Regions from separate parts of the Neorhizobium sp. NPDC001467 genome, predicted to be linked through region 2. Evidence: predicted binding sites of a transcription regulator. Region 2 holds the regulator's gene; each other region holds the start of a gene.
What was found. The regulator LexA, encoded in region 2, represses DNA repair genes until DNA is damaged. The targets are predictions, from matches to a motif close to TGTTCNNNNTGTGTTCNG.

Region 1 (5,354 bases), on a different contig from region 2:
GAAAACGCGCTGAAACTGGCGTGCGGCGATACCGCGATAGAGATAGTCGCGATCCGGCACTTCGACCTGCCGGCCGCGAATGATCAACTGGTTTTCCTCGACGGTAACGTCGAGCTCTTCTTCCGCAAACCCCGCCACGGCAATGGTGATGCGCAAACGCTCGACGCCGCGGCCGTCCGGCGCGATGCGTTCGATATTGTAGGGTGGATAACCGTCATTGGCCTTGGCCAGACGTTCGATGGTCTTCTCCATCGCGTCAAAGCCCAGAAACAACGGGCTCGCAAAGGTCGTGCTTCGGCTCATGTCCTTCAGTCCTTGAATTCAAGCGACCCTGTCCGCACCCGAAATGGCATGCGGCCGTGACATTCATATGGGAAATTTCAGCGCGCGCTGCAAGCGTCGCTGCGCCGACAGCGGCGAGCGATCAAAGATGTGCGGCAACCTCGTCGGCGCTCGGGATAGAGGGCTGCGCACCGGCTTTCATGCAGGCAAGCGAGCCGGCGATGGCGGCGCGGCGCAGCGCGTCGGGAAAGTCGAGCCCCTGTTCCAGTCCGGACACCAGATATCCGCAAAACGTGTCGCCGGCGCCCACCGTATCGACGGGCCTGATATCCAGCCCTTTGGCCGTGTGGATGACGCCGTTGCGGATGGCAATGACGCCTTCCCCGCCAAGTGTGACGATCAATGCCTGGCCCCGTTCGGAATGCCATTCCCGCATGGCGCTCTCGCGTGCGTCGGCCTGCGTGATCGGACGGCCGACCAGCAGGGAAAATTCCGTCTCGTTGGCGATGACGATATCGGCAAGCGTTGCCAGTTCGGCGGCCTGCGGCGTCAAAGGCGCTGTGTTGAGAATGCTGACGATATGTTGGGCGCGCGCGGAGAGCAGGGCCCGCTCGACGCTGGCTGCAGGAATTTCCAGTTGTAGCATCAACAGGCTTCCGGCCCTCATCGTGCCGACCGCCCTGTGTGCCTGATCGTCGTCGATCGTGCCGTTTGCGCCCGGCACGACGACGATCATGTTTTCGCCGTCGCCGCCGACCAGAATCTGCGCCGTACCGGTCGGAGCATCGCTGCGGGCAACGGCGGTCAGGTCGACGCCGGCCTGATCCAGCAGTTCCAGAGCCGGCCCGGCAAATTCGTCCTCTCCCACCGCACCGGCCATGCGCACGCCGCTGCCTGCGCGCCGTGCCGCCAGTGCCTGATTGGCGCCCTTGCCGCCGGCGGCTGTGGCAAAGCCGGTGCCGGCCACGGTTTCACCCGGCTGCGGCAGACGCGGCGTGGTGGCGATAAGGTCCATATTGATGGAGCCGAGAACAGTGATCATGACATGCCTGCGCGCGTTCTGGAGCAAAAATCTGCGGCGGACACTGCCCGACCGCGTTAGTCCTCGTCAACCACTCTCAGCTTGAGAAGGCCAGTGCGGTTCTCGATCCCTGATTTCGGCTGTAGCCTGGCGCTCTCCCCGTCCGCCTGATGCGGGGCAGGAGCCTCAAGCTCCAGCGCGCTGATCCTTGTGCCGCGACGGTTCAGCTTGTCGGAAGAGGTGAGGATCTGCTCGACGTCCTTCTGGGCAGCCAGGAAATGGCTCTGCAATTTCCGCGTCCTCTCGTCCAGCCGACCGAGGTCTTCCATCAGAAGTGCCACTTCGCCCTGGATCAGATGGGCCTGTTCGCGCATGCGCTGGTCCTTCAGTACGGCCTGGATGACCTGAATGGACAGCATCAGCAGCGAGGGCGAGACGATGACGATGCGTGCGCGCTGCGCCTTCTGCACCACGCCTTCGAAATGTTCATGGATCTCCGCAAAGATCGATTCTGACGGCACGAACAGAAAGGCGGTATCCTGGGTCTCGCCGTGAATGAGGTATTTTTCAGCAATGTCCTTGATGTGAACTTCAAGATCGCGACGAAACTGCTGGCCGGCATTGCGCCGCAGATCCGCGTCGGTCGCCTCGCGAAACACGTTCCAGGCTTCCAGCGGAAATTTCGCATCTACAACGAGCGGAGGTGCGCCATTGGGCATGGCAATCGTGCAATCCGGCCGCGTGCCGTTGGAAAGCATGGTCTGAAACCCGTAGGCCCCCTGCGGCAAGGCGTCGGCAACGATCGTTTCCATCCGCCCCTGACCGAAGGCGCCGCGCGTCTGCTTGTTGGAAAGGATCGCCTGCAGCCCGACGACATCCTTGGCCAACGTCTGGATATTGTTCTGCGCGGCATCGATCACGGCCAGCCGTTCCTGCAGGGCGCGCAGATTGTCGTGGGTGGATTTCGTCTGCTCGGTGATCGTTGCTCCCAGCCGGTGGCTCATGCCGTCAAGACGCTGGTTGACGGCGCGGTTGAGTTCCGCCTGGCGATGGCCAAGCGCCTCTCCCATGGCTGCCATCCGCCCCTGCATTTCCGATTGAAGCCTCAACATCTCACCCAGTCGGGCATCGGCTTCCATCGCCCGGCGCGCCGTTTCCTCCCGCTCGCGAACGGAAGCGCGCCGACCGGATACCAGAAGCACGAGAGTGAACAGGAACACAAGCACGGCGAAACCGGCTGTTGCCGCTAGGAGGGGATTGGCGAAGAGCATTGCCGAGAGAGACTGTTGGGTTTGCATTTCTCAAGCCTAGCACATTTGTGCAGCCTGGAAAGATCAAAACAGGAACAAAGAACTGCGTCCAATCCGAGTGGGGCCGCTTTTCGTCTCACGCACGCCGGTCATGGCACGGAATGCAATTTTTGTTTTCCAGTTCGACAAGATGGGATAATGGGAAGGCCATGACGATCAAGCCGCTTATTATCCTGCCCGACCCTGTGCTGCGCACGGTTTCCGCTCCCATCGAACGTGTCGACGACGAGGTGCTGAAGCTTGCCGACGACATGCTGGAGACGATGTATGACGCGCCCGGCATTGGCCTTGCCGCGATCCAGATCGGTGTGCCGCGCCGTCTTCTGGTGATCGATATCGCCAAGGAAGGCGATCCGGCCCAGCCGATGGTGTTCATCAACCCGGAAATCGTGAAATCCTCGGATGATCGTTCGGTCTACGAGGAAGGCTGCCTGTCGATCCCGGAATATTATGCCGAGGTGGAACGCCCGGCGACCGTGACGGTGAAACATATCGGTCGTGACGGCAAGGAGCACATGCTCGAAGCCGATGGCCTGCTGGCGACCTGTTTCCAGCACGAACTGGATCATCTGAACGGCGTTCTCTTCATCGACCATATTTCGCGGCTGAAACGCGAGATGGTGATCAAGAAATTCACCAAGGCCGCCAAGGCCAAGGTCTGACTGCGGCGCTTCAGGATCGGGGTGACAGTGCTTCGGTCCCACCATGCCCATGACCAACGACGGGTTCGACCATGTCTCTTCGCATCATCTTCATGGGTACGCCGGACTTTTCCGTGCCGACGCTGCGGGCCTTGAAGGAGGCCGGGCACGAGATCGTCGCCGTGTACAGTCAACCGCCACGCCCGGCGGGCCGGCGCGGGCTTGATCTTACCAAGTCGCGGGTGCATCAGGCAGCTGAACTGCTCGGCACTCCGGTGCTGACGCCATTGAATTTCAAGGCCGAGGAAGACCGCGAGACGTTCCGGGCATTCAACGCCGATGTCGCCGTCGTCGTCGCCTACGGGTTGCTCCTCCCGGTCGCCATTCTCGAAGGCACACGGCTCGGCTGCTATAATGGTCACGCCTCGCTTCTGCCACGCTGGCGCGGGGCCGCGCCCATCCAGCGCGCCATCATGGCCGGCGACGACAGGACCGGCATGATCGTCATGAAGATGGAGAAAGGCCTCGACACCGGGCCGATGGCTCTGACGAAGGAAGTCGAGATCGGCGAGGCAATGACGGCTGGCGAACTGCATGACCGGCTGATGCGGGTCGGTGCCCGCGCCATGGTGGAAGCCATGGAGAAGCTTGAAGCCGACGACCTGCCGCTGACGCCTCAGCCGGAAGAGGGCGTTCTCTACGCCGCCAAGATCGACAAGGCCGAAACCCGTATCGATTTTTCGAAGCCGGCGCGCGACGTCCATAACCACATCCGGGGACTGTCACCCTTTCCGGGTGCGTGGTTCGAGCTGGACGTCAACGGCAAGCCTGAACGGGTGAAGGTCCTCGCGTCTGCCCTCGCCGAAGGACAAGGGCAGCCTGGCGAGGTTCTGGATGGCGAACCGTTGCGGATTGCCTGCGCTGACGGCGCGGTTCGTCTCGATCGTCTGCAGAAGGCCGGCGGCAAACCGCTCGATGCTGCCGACTTCCGGCGCGGCACACCGATCGCTGCGGGCACGGTTCTGCCGATGCCGGCGATAGTCGGGGTCGTCTGATGCCCCGTTTCCGCATGACCGTCGAATATGACGGTACCGCCTATGTCGGCTGGCAGCGCCAGGAAAACGGCCATTCCGCGCAGTCGGCGATCGAGAAGGCGATCCTCGCGCTGACCGGCGAGACCATCTCGATCCGCGGTGCAGGTCGCACGGATTCGGGCGTGCATGCGCGTGGTCAGGTCATCCATGCCGACCTGGCGCGGGACTGGCAGCCCTACAAGTTGCGCAACGCCGTCAATGCCCATCTGATGATGGCGCAGGAAGCGGTGTCGATCGTCGAGGTCGCGGCCGTCGATGAGACTTTCGACGCGCGCTTTTCGGCGCTCAAGCGGCACTATCTCTACCGCATCCTCAACCGCCCGGCGCCGCTGGCGCTGGAGAAGAGCCGGGCCTGGTGGGTCGCAAGGGATCTCGACCACGAAACCATGCATGCAGCCGCGCAGGAACTGGTGGGCCATCACGACTTCACGACCTTCCGCTCCACCCATTGCCAGGCCAAGAATCCGGTGCGTACGCTGGATAGGCTGGATGTCACCCGCCTCGGAGACCTGATCGAAATTCGCGCCAGTGCCCAGAGCTTTCTCCACAACCAGATACGCTCCTTTGCCGGCACGCTTAAAGTGGTGGGTGAGGGCAAGATGACGGCGCGTGACGTGCGTGCCGCGCTCGAAGCCCGCGACCGGAAGCAGTGCGGCCCGGTCGCGCCGCCCGAAGGGCTCTATTTCATGAAGGTGGAATACCCGGGCGACGCGTGAGGCGGCATTCGCCGCTTAAGGCACGACGCCGAGAAACGTCTGCAACGCGTCAGAAAGCAACAGCGAGGGAATGATCAGCGTCATGGCCATGGCGGCGACGGTCAGCGGCTGGGGACCGAGGATCATCCGCAGGACGCGCGACAACGAAAATACCAGTGCGAGCAGCAGGAAAAACCACAACAGGACGACCAGTCCCTCGCTGCCCGGCACGAAGAAGGCGACGAGGATGAGAAAGCCATAGCCGTAAGTGATTGGCACCGCGAGCCAGTTGGACGCGGCGACGATGGCGG
Region 2 (5,354 bases):
CGCATCTTCCTGCTCCTTCCGGTCTTGATCGGCACGGGCGCCATCCTGTGGTTGACCGCGCCGACGGAGCCGCCGTTGGCGATCGTCATCGGCGCCTTCTGTTGCAGTCTCGTCATCAGCCTTGCTCTACGCAGCCAGACGTCGCTGCTGCGCTATGTTGCTCCTGCCGCGGCACTTGTGCTTTCCGGCATGTCGCTGGCGGCCTTCGAGGATTGGCGTCGCGCAACGGTGGTTCTGGATCAACCCGTGACGACTGTGGTGACCGGCGTGGTGGAAATGCGCGAGGCAAGCGTCAACGGGCGCTGGCGTTACGTGCTTGCGGTGGAAGCCACAACCACGCCGACGCTAAGGCGCCAGCCCGAACGGGTGGTAGTATTGTCGCGGCTGCCCGAGCCGGTTTTCCGGATCGGCGACCGCATCAGCGGACGCGCGCGACTGTCGCCGCCATCGGGGCCCGCTTTGCCCGGTCTCGCCGATTTTGCATTCGCCGGCTATTTCGATGGCGTCGGGGCGATCGGGTTCTTTTACGGTGCCCCGGCGCTTGTTGGCGGGAAGGTCGAACCCACATGGGCGCAAATGCTGGAGCGGACGGTATTCACTTGGCGCAGCACGATTGCAGACCGCATCCGACAGACCGTGCCGGGAGATGCCGGCGCCTTTGCGGCGGCCATCGTCACCGACGAGCGGCGTGCCATTTCGGCTGAGACCACCGAGGCGCTGCGCCTGTCGGGTCTTGCCCATATCGTTGCGATCTCGGGTCTGAACATGGCGCTGGCGGCCGGTATCTTCTTCGTTGGCCTGCGCAGTCTGTTCGGCCTCATGCCGGCGTTTGCGCAGGCGTTCCCCGTCAAGAAACTGGCAGCGGCAGCCGCGCTTGTGATGGCGACCGGCTATTATCTCATCTCCGGCTTCGGCGTGTCGGCCGAGCGCGCCTATATCATGATGGCAATCATGCTGATCGCCGTCTTTTTCGACAGGCCTGCGATCAGCATGCGCAATGTGGCGCTTTCGGCTCTCATCGTTCTCGCACTGTCGCCCTCCGAGATCCTGGGCCCCAGCTTCCAGATGTCGTTTGCGGCAACCGTTGCGCTGGTCGCCGGCTATTCCGCCTGGAGCCGAGGGCGCGCCGATGACGACGACCCGCCCTGGCGCCCGGCGGCGTTGAAACCGGTATTTGCGGTCGGCAGCCTGTTTGCCGGCGTCTTTGTGACCTCGCTGATCGGCGCCCTGTCGACCGCGATCTTCTCGATCGACCATTTCCACCGCGTCGCCACTTATGGGCTGGCCGCCAATCTGGCGGCCATGCCGTTCGTCTCCTTCGTGGTCATGCCATTCGGCCTTATCGCAATGCTGTTGATGCCGGTCGGGCTGGATGGGCCGTTCCTGCAGGTGATGGGAACGGGGCTCGACGGTGTCATCATCATTGCCAAGACGGTCGCCGGCTGGGGTGGCGATGTCTCCGTCGGCCGCCAACCCGCGGCCTTCCTTCCGGTCGCAACGCTCGGTTTCCTGGTGCTCACCCTGCCGCGCACCCGCCTGTCCGTCATCGGGCTTCCGGTGGTTGCCGCCGCATTGTTGCTGTCGTGGCAGGCCAGGCGGGAGCCGGCGCCCGACCTCCTTGTTTCCGAGGATGCCAGCCTTGTCGCCATTCTAAATGCGGGCGAAGTGGCAGCTAGCCGCACGCGCCCACCGAACTTCATTTATGCGCAATGGAAACATGCTCTTTCCTTGCCGCAGGCCACGCCCCCGACATTGCTTGATGTCTCGGAACCAGGCGCCTCGAAGGCCGTGGCCATACAATCCCGAGCCTTTGAACCCAGGCCGCAGCGACCGACCGATGTGCGAAAGGCGCCCGCACAGGAGGCGACGCCCGGTACGAAAACGACAAACGCCGTCTCCGTTGCATCCACTGCAATGTTGACAGGAGGGAACGAACCGGGACTTAGCGTGACCTTGACAGACGGAGAAGCCGGGAACCGCGAAGCGACCGGAACGGAGGGCGCTCCTGTGACGGTGGACGTGGTCGGCACAGGAGCCGAGGCAGACATCGCGTCAAAGCCCATTGTCGGCACCAAGTCCGTGATGGCGCCAAAGCCCAGCGCGGGGGCCAAGGCGGAAGTTACGCCAACGGCGACCGGAGAGGTCAAGGATCAGTTCGGGGTAAGCGCGACGCCGAAAGCGCCAGCCACGCGTCGGCCGCCACTGACACCGGAAGAAATCACCCGTGCTCGGCAGTCGATGCAAAAGGCACTCGCTACCGGAGCAAACGCCTTTACCTGCGCCGGGCGCTCATGGTGCGTAGCGCATCCGCCCAATGGTCCGACAATTGCCGTAGTGGAGGATGCGCGATTTGCCGGAGCGGCCTGCGATGTGGCGCAGGTCGTCATCGCTGCGCGTGCCCGTTACCCACGCTGCCGATCCGGCGCAATGATGATCAATGGTGAGGCGCTGAGACGCACAGGCGCGCTCGAAATTCGTTTCAACCGATCCGCCGATCCGCGCGGATGGTCCGTGGCTGCGGCCAAAGCCGGTGCGGCCCGATCATGGGACAGGCACCGCCATTATGACTGGCGACGCAACCTGTATGACGCGGGCCTGCAGGAACCGCTGCGGTCCCTCGTCGGCGCAACCGATTTCAATGATAGCGGCGAATGAGGCCGACCAGCTTTCCCTGCACCTTGACCCGTTCCTGCGGGAAAATACGCGTCTCATAGGCGGGATTGGCAGCTTCGAGTGCAATCGATGCGCCCTTGCGGCGGAACCGCTTGAGCGTCGCCTCTTCATCATCGACCAGCGCCACGACGATATCGCCCGGCGTTGCGGTATTGCCGTTGCGGATGATGACGGTGTCGCCATCCAGAATGCCGGCCTCGATCATCGAATCGCCGCGCACTTCCAGAGCATAATGCTCGCCGTTACCGAGCATTTCCGGCGGCACGGCGATTTCATGCGTCGTGTTCTGGATTGCCGAGATCGGCACACCGGCTGCGATGCGCCCCATCACCGGCACGGTGGTTGCCGACATCCGATCGTTGACGGCCGGCGGTGACGTGGCCGGCTTTACCGGTGCCACCTTGCCGAGACTGCCTTCGATGACGCTTGGTGCGAAAGGCTTGCGCGGCTGCGGCGCGCTATTATAGGCCTCCGGCAGCTTGATGACTTCCAGCGCACGGGCGCGGTTCGGCAGACGCCGGATGAAGCCGCGTTCCTCCAGCGCCGTGATCAATCGATGAATGCCCGATTTGGACGCCAGGTCCAGTGCATCCTTCATTTCGTCGAAAGACGGAGGAACGCCGGACTCCTTCATCCGTTCGTGAATAAACAGAAGCAGTTCCTGCTGTTTGCGGGTGAGCATGGCCGGGTCCTTGAATCGGAAACAAATCCAGAACAGACACTATATGTTCCATGTGTGTTCCGCAAGAGCATAAAATTGGGAGCGGCAAAGCCGTAGCTTTCTGCGCAAAGGGCGGGATGATCTATCTTGCCGTGACATGCGCGATGCTTGCTGCTAATGACGCGGTTACGAACAAGGCGACCACGACATCAGCCGTGATCCCATGCTTGGATATTTGACGTGCTTTTGAGGAGTGAACATGGCTGTCAGCGCCAAGGCCGAAGTAACCGTCGGCGAGGGGGCCAAGCAGGTCCTGTTTTCCAATAGCAAGAAGCTCTCGCTCATTGCCGGCCCCTGTCAGATGGAAAGCCGGGATCATGCTTTCATGATCGCTGGCACGCTGTCGGAACTGTGCGAAAAGCTCGGCATCGGCCTCGTTTACAAATCCTCGTTCGACAAGGCCAACCGCACCTCGATTGCCGGCAAGCGTGGCATCGGGCTGGAAAGTGCGATGGAAATCTTTGCCGATCTCAAGGCGGAATTCGGGTTTCCGGTGCTGACCGACATTCACACCGAAGAGCAATGCGAGGTCGTTGCCCGGACGGTCGATATTCTGCAGATCCCAGCCTTCCTGTCGCGTCAGACCGATCTTCTGGTCGCTGCCGCAAAGACCGGCCGCGCCATCAATGTCAAAAAGGGCCAGTTCCTGGCACCGTGGGACATGAAGAACGTACAGGCCAAGTTCACGGAAAGCGGCAATGGCAACGTCCTTTTGTGCGAGCGCGGCGCCTCGTTCGGTTACAATACGCTGGTGTCCGACATGCGCTCGCTGCCGATCATGGCGTCGCTCGGCTCGCCCGTCGTGTTCGATGCAACCCATTCCGTGCAGCAGCCGGGTGGGCAGGGCGGTTCGAGCGGGGGGCAGCGCGAATTCGTCGAAACGCTGGCGCGCGCCGCAGTGGCGGTCGGTGTTGCCGGCGTCTTCATCGAAACCCATGAGGATCCGGATAATGCACCGTCGGATGGGCCCAATATGGTGCATCTGAAGGATATGCCGAAGCTGCTTGAGAAGCTGCTGGCGCTCGATGCCATTGCCAAGGCTGCATAAGGCGCGGGGGCGGTATGTGACCCCTTGCCCCCATCCAAAGCCGACACATCCGGGCTGTAAAAGAGCCGACCTGTAATTGCCCTGTCATTGAATGTGAGCCATTTTCAGTGACCGCATGACGTCAACCTGAGGAGAGACCATTGACCGCCATTACCGATATCATTGCCCGCGAAATCCTCGACAGCCGCGGCAACGCGACCGTTGAGGTCGACGTCTATCTCGAAGACGGTACGATGGGCCGTGCCGCCGTCCCCTCGGGCGCTTCTACCGGCGCGCACGAAGCCGTCGAGCTCCGCGATGGCGGCAGCCGTTACGGCGGCAAGGGCGTGCTGAAGGCCGTGGAGGCCGTCAATACTGAAATTTTTGACGCCATTGGCGGTTTCGACGCCGAAAGCCAGATCCATGTCGACAAGACCATGATCGCGCTCGACGGCACGCCGAACAAGTCACGCCTTGGCGCCAACGCCATTCTGGGCGTCTCGCTTGCCGTCGCCAAGGCTGCCGCCGAATCGTCCGGCCTGCCGCTTTACCGCTATATTGGCGGTGCAGCCGCCCACGTCCTGCCGGTCCCGATGATGAACATCATCAATGGCGGCGCCCATGCCGACAACCCCATCGATTTCCAGGAATTCATGGTCCTGCCGGTTGGTGCGGAAACGCTGGCGGATGCCGTGCGCATCGGCTCGGAAATCTTCCATGTCCTGAAGAAGGAACTCGGCGCTCAGGGTCACAATACCAATGTTGGCGACGAAGGCGGCTTTGCGCCGGGCCTCAAGAGCGCGCCGGAAGCGCTCGATTTCATCATGAAGTCTGTCGAAAAGGCCGGCTACAAGCCGGGTGAGGACGTGTTCCTTGCCCTGGATTGCGCCTCGACCGAATTCTTCAAGAACGGCAAGTACGAGATGGAAGGCG
Region 3 (5,354 bases), on a different contig from region 2:
TGTCGAGGTCGTCAAGCAGCGAATGGGCAGCCTTTTCAAGCCGGCATTCGGTGTATCGCTCGGCGGCCGGAGGGTCACCGTCGACAGAGCCGAAATTGCCCTGACCATCGATCAGTGGCAGGCGAAGCGACCAGTCCTGCGCCATGCGCGCCAGTGCGTCATAGATCGCCGTATTGCCGTGCGGGTGATATTTACCCATCACGTCCCCGGTCACGCGGGCACATTTGACGTATTTCTTGTTCCAGTCGATACCAAGTTCGGACATGCCGTAGAGGATACGGCGATGAACCGGCTTCAAGCCGTCGCGGACATCCGGAAGAGCGCGGCTGACGATCACGCTCATCGCGTAATCGAGATAGGAGCGCTGCATTTCCTCCATGATCGAAATGGGTTCGATGCCGGGTGGCAGCTTTCCGCCGCCGGGTGTGCTTTGATCAGTCAAATCGGTTAGGATCCTGTTCGGAATCGGTTGACGCTTTATAGCGGAAGGCTGCTCCAGACGCCAATTTCGGGACGTGTTGTGAACAGGCTTTTACAGGTTATCGGCGGCCTCGGCCATCTTTGTCTGTGGAGAGCGCCCGCGAATGGGGTTTCCCCCATGAACGGCCTGTCCTAACAAGCTTTCAGATTGACGGCAAGCATGCGGGAACAAGGCTTTAGATGGTAACGATCGACACGATCCTCAACGCGCTGACGACATTGCTGGTCACGCTCGACCCACCCGGCCTGGCGCCGCTTTTCGTCGGCCTGACGGTCGGCATGGATGCCGCCCAGCGGCGCCACGTCGCCATGCTTGGCACCGTTACCGCTTTCGGAATTCTGGCCGGTTTTGCGCTGGTGGGCGCGCAGCTTCTCGGTTTTCTCGGGATTTCCATGGGCGCCTTCCGTATCGCGGGCGGCCTGCTTCTGTTCTGGATCGCTTTCGAGATGATCTTTGAACGCCGCAATGATCGCAAGGAGAAGACCTCCGAGACGGCGGTGACGGTGGATCACATCCGCAACATCGCGATCTTTCCGCTGGCCCTGCCTCTGATTTCCGGGCCTGGCGCTATTTCGGCGACCGTGCTCCTGGCCGGCAGCTTCAGCGCGCCGCTCGATCGCGCCATCCTGATTGCCGTTCTCGGCGTCTCCATGCTGGCCGTCTTCGCGGCGCTGATGATCGCCCCTGCCCTGGATCGGTTTCTCGGCATCACAGGCCGCGCCCTGCTGACACGCCTGCTCGGCGTTATCCTTGCTGCGCTTTCGGTACAGTTCGCCGTGGACGGTATCCGTTCGGCCTTCAATCTATAGGCCTCTCACCCCCGATGGGCGATCTTACGAACTGCCGCTGCGTGACGACGCAGGGTGAGGTGTTGGCTGCATGTTCGCTCATCTCGAGAATGCGCTGGGAGATCGCGTCCACCAGGAAAGCCGCCAAAGAGGGCGAACAGATGACCGGCACAAGCACTGGAGCGCGGGGAGATCAGTCAGGTTGAGATTGCCTCTGCTACGCCGACAGACCAGGCTGCCACGGCTACGCCGTCAATCCGGGAAGTCGCGAAGACGTCGTGGATGAGGGCCAGTACGTTCCCCACATAGCCGTCTCGTGGTGACCGGCATGATAGGCTTTCGCCGTACCGTCCTGACCCGCACCTTCCTACACTGATCACGAAAAAGGCGCCTCGCGGCGCCTTATCATCAGAACGGAATATCGTCGTCGAGATCGCGGGAAAAACCACCGCCACCGCCGGAGGACTGGCCGCCGCGGTTGCCGCCGCCGGACGGACGACCGTAATCGTCTCCGCCACCACCGTAACCGCCGCCAAAGTCGCCGCCGCCACCGTAATCATTGCCACCGGCGGAACTGCCGCGACCGCCGCCATAACCACCACGGTCACCGCCGCCCTCGCCGCCGCGCCCGTCAAGCATTGTCAGGGTCGAGTTGAACCCCTGCAGCACGACTTCAGTCGAATACCGATCCTGCCCCTGCTGGTCCTGCCATTTGCGGGTCTGAAGCGCGCCCTCGATATAAAGCTTGGCGCCTTTCTTCACATATTGTTCGACGACCTTGCAGAGCCCCTCGTTGAATACCACGACGCTGTGCCACTCGGTCTTTTCCTTGCGCTCGCCGGAATTGCGGTCACGCCAGCTTTCCGACGTGGCAATCCGCAGATTGGCGATCGGACGGCCGTCCTGGGTCCGACGGATTTCGGGATCGGCGCCGACATTGCCGATCAGGATCACCTTGTTGACGCTACCTGCCATGATAAATCACCTCGTCCGCCGCCAGCGCGGCTCAAATTCAATGGGTCACCTTAGACTATCCGGGCGGTGCGATGCGACCTCGAGCACGGTAATCCACAAGCAAAAGTCGGAACCGGCAATTCGCGTTTCGGTCCCCTCAAAAATTGTTCTTTATTTGTTCTAGTTTATTCCTATAGTCAAGTCAACGGAATCGGGAACGACCTGCGCATGGTGTCGTTTCCACCTCGACACCTGAATTTCAGTCACTACATAGGGAGCCATCCCTCCCATCAGGCTTTGGCAATGAGCGAACTCAAGACGATCTCCATTCGTGGCGCGCGTGAACATAATCTCAAGGGTATCGATCTCGATCTGCCCCGAAACTCGCTGATCGTGATGACCGGCCTGTCCGGGTCGGGCAAGTCGTCTCTCGCCTTCGACACGATTTACGCTGAAGGCCAGCGGCGCTATGTCGAGAGCTTGTCGGCCTATGCCCGGCAGTTCCTCGAAATGATGCAGAAGCCGGATGTCGACCAGATCGACGGCCTGTCGCCCGCAATCTCGATCGAACAGAAGACGACCTCCCGCAACCCGCGCTCGACTGTCGGCACCGTGACCGAAATCTACGACTATATGCGCCTCCTGTTCGCGCGCGTCGGCACTCCCTATTCGCCCGCGACGGGCCTGCCGATCGAAAGTCAGACGGTCAGCCAGATGGTCGATCGCGTCCTCGATTTCGAGGAAGGCGCCCGCCTTTACATCCTTGCGCCGATGATCCGCGGTCGCAAGGGCGAGTACAAAAAGGAACTCGCCGAGCTGATGAAGAAGGGCTTTCAGCGCGTCAAGGTCGACGGCCAGTTCTACGAAATCGCCGACGTGCCGCCGCTCGACAAGAAGTACAAGCACGATATCGACGTCGTCGTCGACCGCTTGGTCGTGCGCGCCGATATTGCCGCCCGCCTGGCCGACAGTTTCGAGACTTCGCTGAAACTCGCCGACGGGCTGGCAATCGCGGAATTTGCCGACAAGCCGCTGCCCGCCAGCGAAACGGCGGCCGGCGGTTCGGCCAACAAGTCGCTCAACGAGACCCATGAGCGTGTGCTGTTTTCCGAAAAATTCGCCTGCCCGGTCTCCGGTTTCACCATCCCGGAAATAGAGCCGCGCCTTTTTTCGTTCAACAATCCCTTTGGCGCCTGCCCGACCTGCGACGGTCTCGGCTCGCAGCAGAAGGTGGACGAAAACCTGATCGTGCCGGAACCCGGTCGCACACTGAAGGACGGCGCCATTGCGCCATGGGCGAAATCCTCGTCGCCCTATTACAACCAGACGCTCGAAGGGCTGGGAAAGGTGTTCGGCTTCAAACTGTCCGATCGCTGGGAAAAGCTGTCCAGAGAGGCACAGAAAGCCATTCTGCAGGGCACCGAGGAGAAGATTGAATTCAGCTACGCCGACGGCGCCCGCTCCTACAAGACGACCAAGACATTCGAAGGCATCGTGCCGAACCTCGAGCGCCGCTGGAAAGAGACCGACAGTGCCTGGGCGCGTGAGGAGATCGAGCGCTATATGTCGGCAGCGCCCTGCCCGGCCTGCGCCGGCTATCGGCTCAAGCCCGAAGCCCTCGCGGTGAAGATCAACAAGCTGCATATAGGCCAGATCACCGAGATGTCGATCAAGACGGCGCGCGACTGGTTCTCCGCCCTGCCCGACCATCTGAACGCCAAGCAGAACGAGATTGCGGTCCGCATCCTCAAGGAAATTCGCGAGCGTCTGCAGTTTCTCAACGATGTCGGCCTTGATTATCTCAGTCTGTCACGTAATTCCGGCACTTTGTCGGGCGGCGAAAGCCAGCGCATCCGGCTGGCATCGCAGATCGGATCGGGCCTCACCGGCGTTCTTTATGTTCTCGACGAACCGTCGATCGGCCTGCACCAACGCGATAATGCCCGCCTGCTCGAAACGCTGAAACATCTTCGCGATATCGGCAATACCGTGATCGTCGTGGAGCATGACGAGGATGCGATCCTGACGGCCGACTATGTCGTCGACATCGGTCCCGCTGCCGGCATTCATGGCGGGACCGTCGTTGCCGAAGGCACGCCGAAGCAAGTCATGGCCAATCCGAAATCCCTCACCGGGAAATACCTGTCCGGCAAGCTCGGCGTGGCTGTACCTGCCGAGCGCCGCAAGCCCAAGAAGGGCAAGGAAATCAAGGTTGTCGGCGCGCGTGGCAACAACCTTAGGAATGTCACGGCGGCCGTTCCGCTCGGCGTCTTTACGGCCGTCACAGGCGTATCGGGTGGCGGCAAGTCCACCTTCCTCATCGAGACGCTGTACAAATCTGCGGCGCGCCGCGTCATGGGCGCGCGCGAAATTCCGGCCGAACATGACCGCATCGACGGTTTCGAACACATTGACAAGGTCATCGATATCGACCAGTCGCCGATCGGCCGCACACCGCGTTCGAATCCCGCCACCTATACTGGCGCCTTCACGCCGATCCGCGACTGGTTTGCCGGCCTGCCCGAAGCCAAGGCGCGCGGCTATGCGCCGGGCCGCTTCTCGTTCAACGTCAAGGGCGGTCGCTGCGAGGCCTGCCAGGGCGATGGCGTCATCAAGATCGAAATGCACTTTCTGCCCGACGTCTATGTCACCTGCGATGTCTGCCACGGCAAACGCTACAATCGCGAAACGCTGGACGTGCATTTTAAGGGCAAGTCAATCGCCGACGTTCTGGACATGACGGTCGAGGAAGGCGTGGAGTTCTTCTCTGCCGTTCCGGCCGTGCGCGACAAGCTGCAGGCGCTGTTCGATGTCGGCCTCGGTTACATCAAGGTCGGCCAGCAGGCGAACACGCTTTCGGGTGGCGAGGCGCAGCGCGTCAAGCTCGCCAAGGAATTGTCGAAGCGGTCGACCGGTCGCACGCTTTACATTCTCGACGAACCGACGACGGGCCTGCATTTTCATGATGTGGCGAAGCTGCTGGAAATGCTGCATGAACTGGTCAACCAGGGCAATTCCGTTGTTGTGATCGAACACAATCTCGAAGTCATCAAGACCGCCGACTGGGTGATCGACATCGGTCCCGAAGGGGGCACGGGCGGCGGCGAGATCGTCGCGCAGGGCACGCCGGA
Region 4 (5,354 bases), on a different contig from region 2:
GCAATTCATCAAGGAAACGCGATGGCATAGTCGATTGCCACAGGCCGTGGATGCGCCGGTTGGAGACGAACCAGAGATGGCAGCGGCGTTTTGCGCGTGTAAGGCCCACATAGGCGAGACGACGTTCTTCCTCCAGGCCGGAGCGACCGCCTTCGTCCAGCGCGCGCTGGTGCGGGAAAAGCCCTTCTTCCCAGCCGGGAAGGAACACGGTGTCGAACTCCAGCCCCTTGGCCGAATGCAGCGTCATGATCGAGACGGCATCGAGGTTCTCGTTAGTCTCCGCATCCATGACCAGCGCAACATGCTCAAGGAAACCGCGCATGGATTCGAACTGCTCCATCGAGCGGACCAGTTCCTTGAGGTTTTCGAGACGGCCTGGCGCCTCCGCCGACTTGTCGTTCTTCCACATGTCGGTATAGCCCGACTCTTCAAGTATCTGTTCAGCCAGCTCGGTATGTGGAACGGTTTCAAGACGTTCCTGCCAGTTCTTGAAACTCTGGACGACGTCGAACAGCGCCTTGCGCGCCTTCGGCTTCAACTCGTCCGTCTCGATGATATCACCTGCTGCGGCAAGCATGGGAATGTCGCGCGTGCGGGCATAGTCGTGCAGGTTACGGATGGTCGTATCGCCTAGTCCGCGTTTGGGCGTGTTCACGATGCGCTCGAAGGCCAGATCGTCGGAGGACTGGCAGACGAGGCGGAAATAGGCCATCGCATCGCGCACTTCGAGACGCTCGTAAAAGCGCGGACCGCCGATGACGCGGTAATTGAGGCCGAGCGTGACGAAACGGTCTTCGAATTCGCGCATCTGGAAGGAGGCGCGCACGAGGATCGCCATGTCGTTCAACGCGTGCTTCTTGCCATCGGTGCTGTCGCCGCGTTGCAGCCGCTCGATTTCCTCGCCGACTGCGCGCGCTTCCTCTTCGGAATCCCAGGCGGCGTGCACCTGCACCTTCTCGTCATCCGGTTCTTGACGGTCGGTAAACAGCGTCTTGCCCAGGCGTCCTTCATTGTGGGCGATCAGATGACCGGCAGCGCCGAGAATATGCTCCGTGGAGCGATAGTTGCGCTCGAGCTTGATGACCTTGGCGCCGACGAAATCCTTTTCGAAGCGCAGGATATTGTCCACTTCGGCGCCACGCCAGCCATAGATCGACTGGTCGTCGTCACCCACGCAGCAGACATTCTGCGGAACGCCCTTCGGCCGCTGCGCAAGCAGCCTCAGCCACATGTACTGCGCGGTGTTGGTGTCCTGATACTCGTCCACCAGAATGTAACGAAAGCGCTCGTGATATTCCTTGAGCAGATCCGGCGCCTTGCGGAACAGTGCGATCGGATGCAGCAGAAGGTCGCCGAAATCGCAGGCGTTCAGCGTGCGCAGACGCGCCTGATAGGCAGCGTAGAGCTCGCGGCCCTTGCCGTTCGCAAAGGCGCGGGCATCGCCTTCCGGGATGTCTGGCGGAAGCAGCCCCTTGTTTTTCCAGCCGTCGATCATGCCCGCGAACTGCTTGGCCGGCCAGCGCTTGTCGTCGAGACCTTCGGCCTGGATCAGCTGCTTGATCAGCCGCACGACGTCGTCGGTGTCGAGAATGGTGAAGTCCGAGCGAAGGCCTACCAGCTCCGCATGACGGCGCAACAGTTTCACGCCGATCGAATGGAATGTGCCCAGCCACGGCATGCCTTCCACCGCGCCGCCGACGAGAACACCGATGCGCTCCTTCATCTCGCGTGCCGCCTTGTTGGTGAAGGTGACAGCAAGAATCTGGCTCGGCCATGCTTTTCCGGTCGCCAGAATATGGGCGATGCGGGTTGTCAGCACGCGCGTCTTGCCGGTGCCGGCACCGGCGAGAACGAGGACTGGGCCGTCTGTCGTCTCGACAGCCTCGCGTTGTTCCGGGTTGAGGCCCGACAGGTAGTCGATGGAAGGCCGGTTCTGATCGCGGGCGGCCATTGCGCGCGCCGCGATGCCAAGACCGCCCGCGGCTGGGCTGGCGGCATCCTCAGTCCGGCCGCGCTGCGGCTGGCGGCGGGGTTCCGGCTCTTCATCGAAGAACGGAATATCGTCGAAACTATTGCTCATGGGCGCCAATGTAGTGATTCGGAACCGAAAGGCCAGAAAGATGTTCTGCTTTCATTCCAACGCTGCGCCGTGACTGTGGACTTTTTCAGACCCGGCGCCGGGTAAAGTGAAAACCGCTGGCGCCGGGCGGGTGATGGTCATAGCCGCCCGTAGTTTTCCAAGCGGACATCCGCAGCCGACATATGCTTGCAATTTCGCGAGGTTACAAATCGGTAAGGTCGGCTGCGAAGCATTGCGCGGAACGGCCGAAGCGAACATAATTGTAGCCGTGCGACCTGCCTACTTACCTTGAATGCCGGAGAAATGCATGCGGATCGGAAACCAGCTCGTGATCTCGGCGGCGATGTTGCTTGCAGGCCTCTGTCTCTGGGTGTGGCTGTCGGCAGACGCCGGCCGTACGCTGGTTGCGATGGGTGTTCCCGAAGGCGCCGTCGCCAAGATCAATCCGGCCGTCAGCGAACCCGTCTCGGCGGAGCCGTCCTCCGGCAGCAGGGCGCCAGCCGGGACCCAACGCGGCGGCGGTGGGCAGCAAACGGTTCTGGTCGCTACACGCCCCGTTGGTAAGGGTGTTGTCAACGACCAGTTGTCGGCAATCGGCAGCGGCGAGGCTATCCAGTCGGTCATCGTCATGCCGCAGGCCTCCGGGACCATCAACGAAATTCACGTGAAGTCGGGCGATCGCGTCCGCAAGGGCACGGTTCTTGCCCAGCTCGACGATGATGAGCAGATCATCGTGCGCGATCAGGCACAGGTCGTGCTGCGCAGCGCCCGCGAAAAGTCGGACAGCTATTCGGCGCTGAAGAGCTTTTCGCGTCTCGAGGTTCTCGATGCGCAGATCGCCAAGGAAACCGCGCAGCTGACGCTCACCAATGCCGAACTGGCATTGAAGCGCCGTTCCGTGGTGGCGCCGATCGATGGCATTGTCGGCATCGTGGCTGTCAATATCGGCGACAACGTTACCACCACGAGCAATATCGTTCAGCTGGATAACCGCGAGCAATTGCTGGTGGACTTCTGGGCGCCGGAACGGTTTGCCGTGCAGGTCAAGGTCGGCATGCCGGTCGAGGCGACGTCCGCCTCGCGTCCGGGCCGCGTGTTCGAGGGCGAAGTCGAGGCGGTCGACAACCGTGTCGATCCGGCCAGCCGCACCATCCGGATCCGGGCCAAGATCGACAACGAGGACGATCTTCTGCGCGCCGGCATGTCGTTCGGCGTAACGATGCGTTTTCCCGGCGAAACCTATGCCTCCGTCGATCCGCTTTCGGTCCAGTGGGACAGCAAGGGCTCGTTCGTGTGGCAGATCGTCGACAAGAAGTCGGTGAAGGCCCGCGTGCGCATCATTCAGCGCAATCCCGACGCCATTCTCGTCGCCGGGGACGTGAAGGAGGGCGACATGGTCGCGACCGAAGGCCTGCAACGTGTTCGCGAAAACGGCACGGTGCGCGTGGCCGGTGAAAAGACGCCGGAGGTCGCCAGCCGATGAGCATCAACGACGAGAGCGAACACATGTCCGGCCACGGCAAAAGCGCTGACAGCCAGAAGAGTTTCACGGCATTGTTCGTGCGTCGCCCGGTGCTCGCTGCCGTCTTGAACACGCTGTTGGTGGTCGCCGGTCTGGCGGCCCTCGTCGGTATCGAAGTGCGCGAACTTCCGGACGTCGACCAACCGGTCATCAGCGTGCGCACCACCTATGACGGCGCCTCGGCCCAGACGATGGACCAGGAAGTCACCGACGTCATCGAGGGCGCAGTCGCTCGCGTCAGCGGCCTTAAGTCCATTTCTTCGGTTTCCGATTTCGGCCAGAGCCGCGTCACGCTGGAATTCAGCGACACGGCCGATCTGGCGGTGGCCGCCAACGACGTGCGGGATGCGCTGGGTCGCGTCACCAACCAGTTGCCGGAGGATGCCGACGAACCCCGCATCATCAAGGCCGACAGCGACAGCCAGCCGATCATGCGTCTCGCCGTCACTTCCACGACGCTGTCGATGGAAGATCTGACGCTTCTGGTCGATAATGAAATCTCCGACCGTCTGGCGGCCGTCGACGGTGTCGCCGATGTCGAGCTCTACGGCGATCAGGAAAAGGTTTTTCGTGTCGATGTCGACCAGGAAGCGCTGGCGGGCCGCGGGCTGACGATCGCCGATCTTTCCAACGCGCTGTCGACCGCCGCACTTGATGTGCCGGCCGGATCACTGGAATCCTCGACGCAGGATATCATCGTCCGCGCCACCGCCAATCTCACAACGCCGCACGATTTCGAAAACGTCCTGATCGGCGACAATGTTCGCATCCGCGACGTGGCGACCGTCATGCTCGGTCCGGACGACGGCACCACCGCTTTGCGGTCCAACGGCGTCCCGGGCGTGGGTCTCGGTGTCCTGCGCCAAGCGCAGTCGAACACCCTGAACATTTCCGAAGGGGTTAAGGCTGCGGTTGCCGCCCTGCAGCCGACCCTGCCGGAAGGAACGCGCATCGCCATCACCAGCGACGATGCCGTCTTCATCGACGGCGCGCTGCATGAAGTCGAGATCGCGCTCGGCCTTTCCAGCCTGATCGTCGTCGTGGTCATCTATCTCTTCCTGCGCGACTGGAAGGCGACGCTGATCCCGGCGCTGACGATCCCGGTGGCGCTGATCGGCACGTTGGTGGCGATCTACATGGTCGGCTTTTCCATCAATATCCTGACGCTGCTCGCCATCGTGCTGGCCACCGGTCTGGTGGTGGACGACGCGATCGTGGTTCTCGAAAACATCGTGCGCCGGCGCGCCGAAGGCATGGGACCGCGCGCCGCTGCCGTGCTTGGCACGCAGGAAGTGTTTTTCGCCGTGCTAGCAACGACCGCCACGCTTGCTGCCGTCTTCATTCCGCTCTCCTTCCTACCAGGCCAGATGGGGGGCTTGTTCCGCGAGTTCGGTTTCGTGCTGGCCTTTGCCGTCGGCCTGTCGTCGATCACGGCGCTGACGCTCTGCCCGATGCTGGCGTCGCGCATGCTGACCAAGCCGATGCGCGAGGATCACGGCATGCTCGGCCGCTTCGGCGGTGTCCTGGGCGGCCTTTACACCCGCAGCCTCAGCGCCTGCCTGAATGCGCCACTCGCCGTCATCATCATCGGTCTGCTCATCGCCGGCGTCGCCTATACGATGTTCGGCAGGGTGCACAGCGAACTGACGCCGCAGGAAGACCGCGCCATGGTCATGCTGCGCGCTACTGCACCGGAAGGCGTCAGCCTCGAATATACCCGCGACAAGCTTCAACTGATCGAGGAAAAGCTGC

Region 1: a site for LexA is predicted at 2,634-2,651, ahead of ACQKKX_RS16955 (DNA recombination protein RmuC). Genes of this name have one in related genera too.
Region 3: a site for LexA is predicted at 2,389-2,406, ahead of uvrA (excinuclease ABC subunit UvrA). Genes of this name have one in related genera too.
Region 4: a site for LexA is predicted at 2,122-2,139, ahead of ACQKKX_RS04165 (ATP-dependent helicase). Genes of this name have one in related genera too.

What each region holds. Positions count from the first base shown of each region.
Region 1 is NZ_JBNNPS010000009.1:127,723-133,076, reverse strand. Features, by position in the region: gene ACQKKX_RS16965 (Hsp20 family protein) at 1-303, opposite strand, end outside; gene ACQKKX_RS16960 (ribokinase) at 425-1,324, opposite strand; gene ACQKKX_RS16955 (DNA recombination protein RmuC) at 1,381-2,601, opposite strand; gene def (peptide deformylase) at 2,763-3,275, shown strand; gene fmt (methionyl-tRNA formyltransferase) at 3,347-4,309, shown strand; gene truA (tRNA pseudouridine(38-40) synthase TruA) at 4,309-5,064, shown strand; gene ACQKKX_RS16935 (hypothetical protein) at 5,080-5,354, opposite strand, start outside.
Region 2 is NZ_JBNNPS010000003.1:207,579-212,932, forward strand. Features, by position in the region: gene ACQKKX_RS09490 (ComEC/Rec2 family competence protein) at 1-2,655, shown strand, start outside; gene lexA (transcriptional repressor LexA) at 2,636-3,355, opposite strand; gene kdsA (3-deoxy-8-phosphooctulonate synthase) at 3,594-4,442, shown strand; gene eno (phosphopyruvate hydratase) at 4,583-5,354, shown strand, end outside.
Region 3 is NZ_JBNNPS010000011.1:111,208-116,561, reverse strand. Features, by position in the region: gene gyrA (DNA gyrase subunit A) at 1-442, opposite strand, end outside; gene ACQKKX_RS18315 (MarC family protein) at 661-1,290, shown strand; gene ACQKKX_RS18310 (single-stranded DNA-binding protein) at 1,678-2,244, opposite strand; gene uvrA (excinuclease ABC subunit UvrA) at 2,527-5,354, shown strand, end outside.
Region 4 is NZ_JBNNPS010000001.1:839,380-844,733, forward strand. Features, by position in the region: gene ACQKKX_RS04165 (ATP-dependent helicase) at 1-2,080, opposite strand, end outside; gene ACQKKX_RS04170 (efflux RND transporter periplasmic adaptor subunit) at 2,388-3,563, shown strand; gene ACQKKX_RS04175 (efflux RND transporter permease subunit) at 3,587-5,354, shown strand, end outside.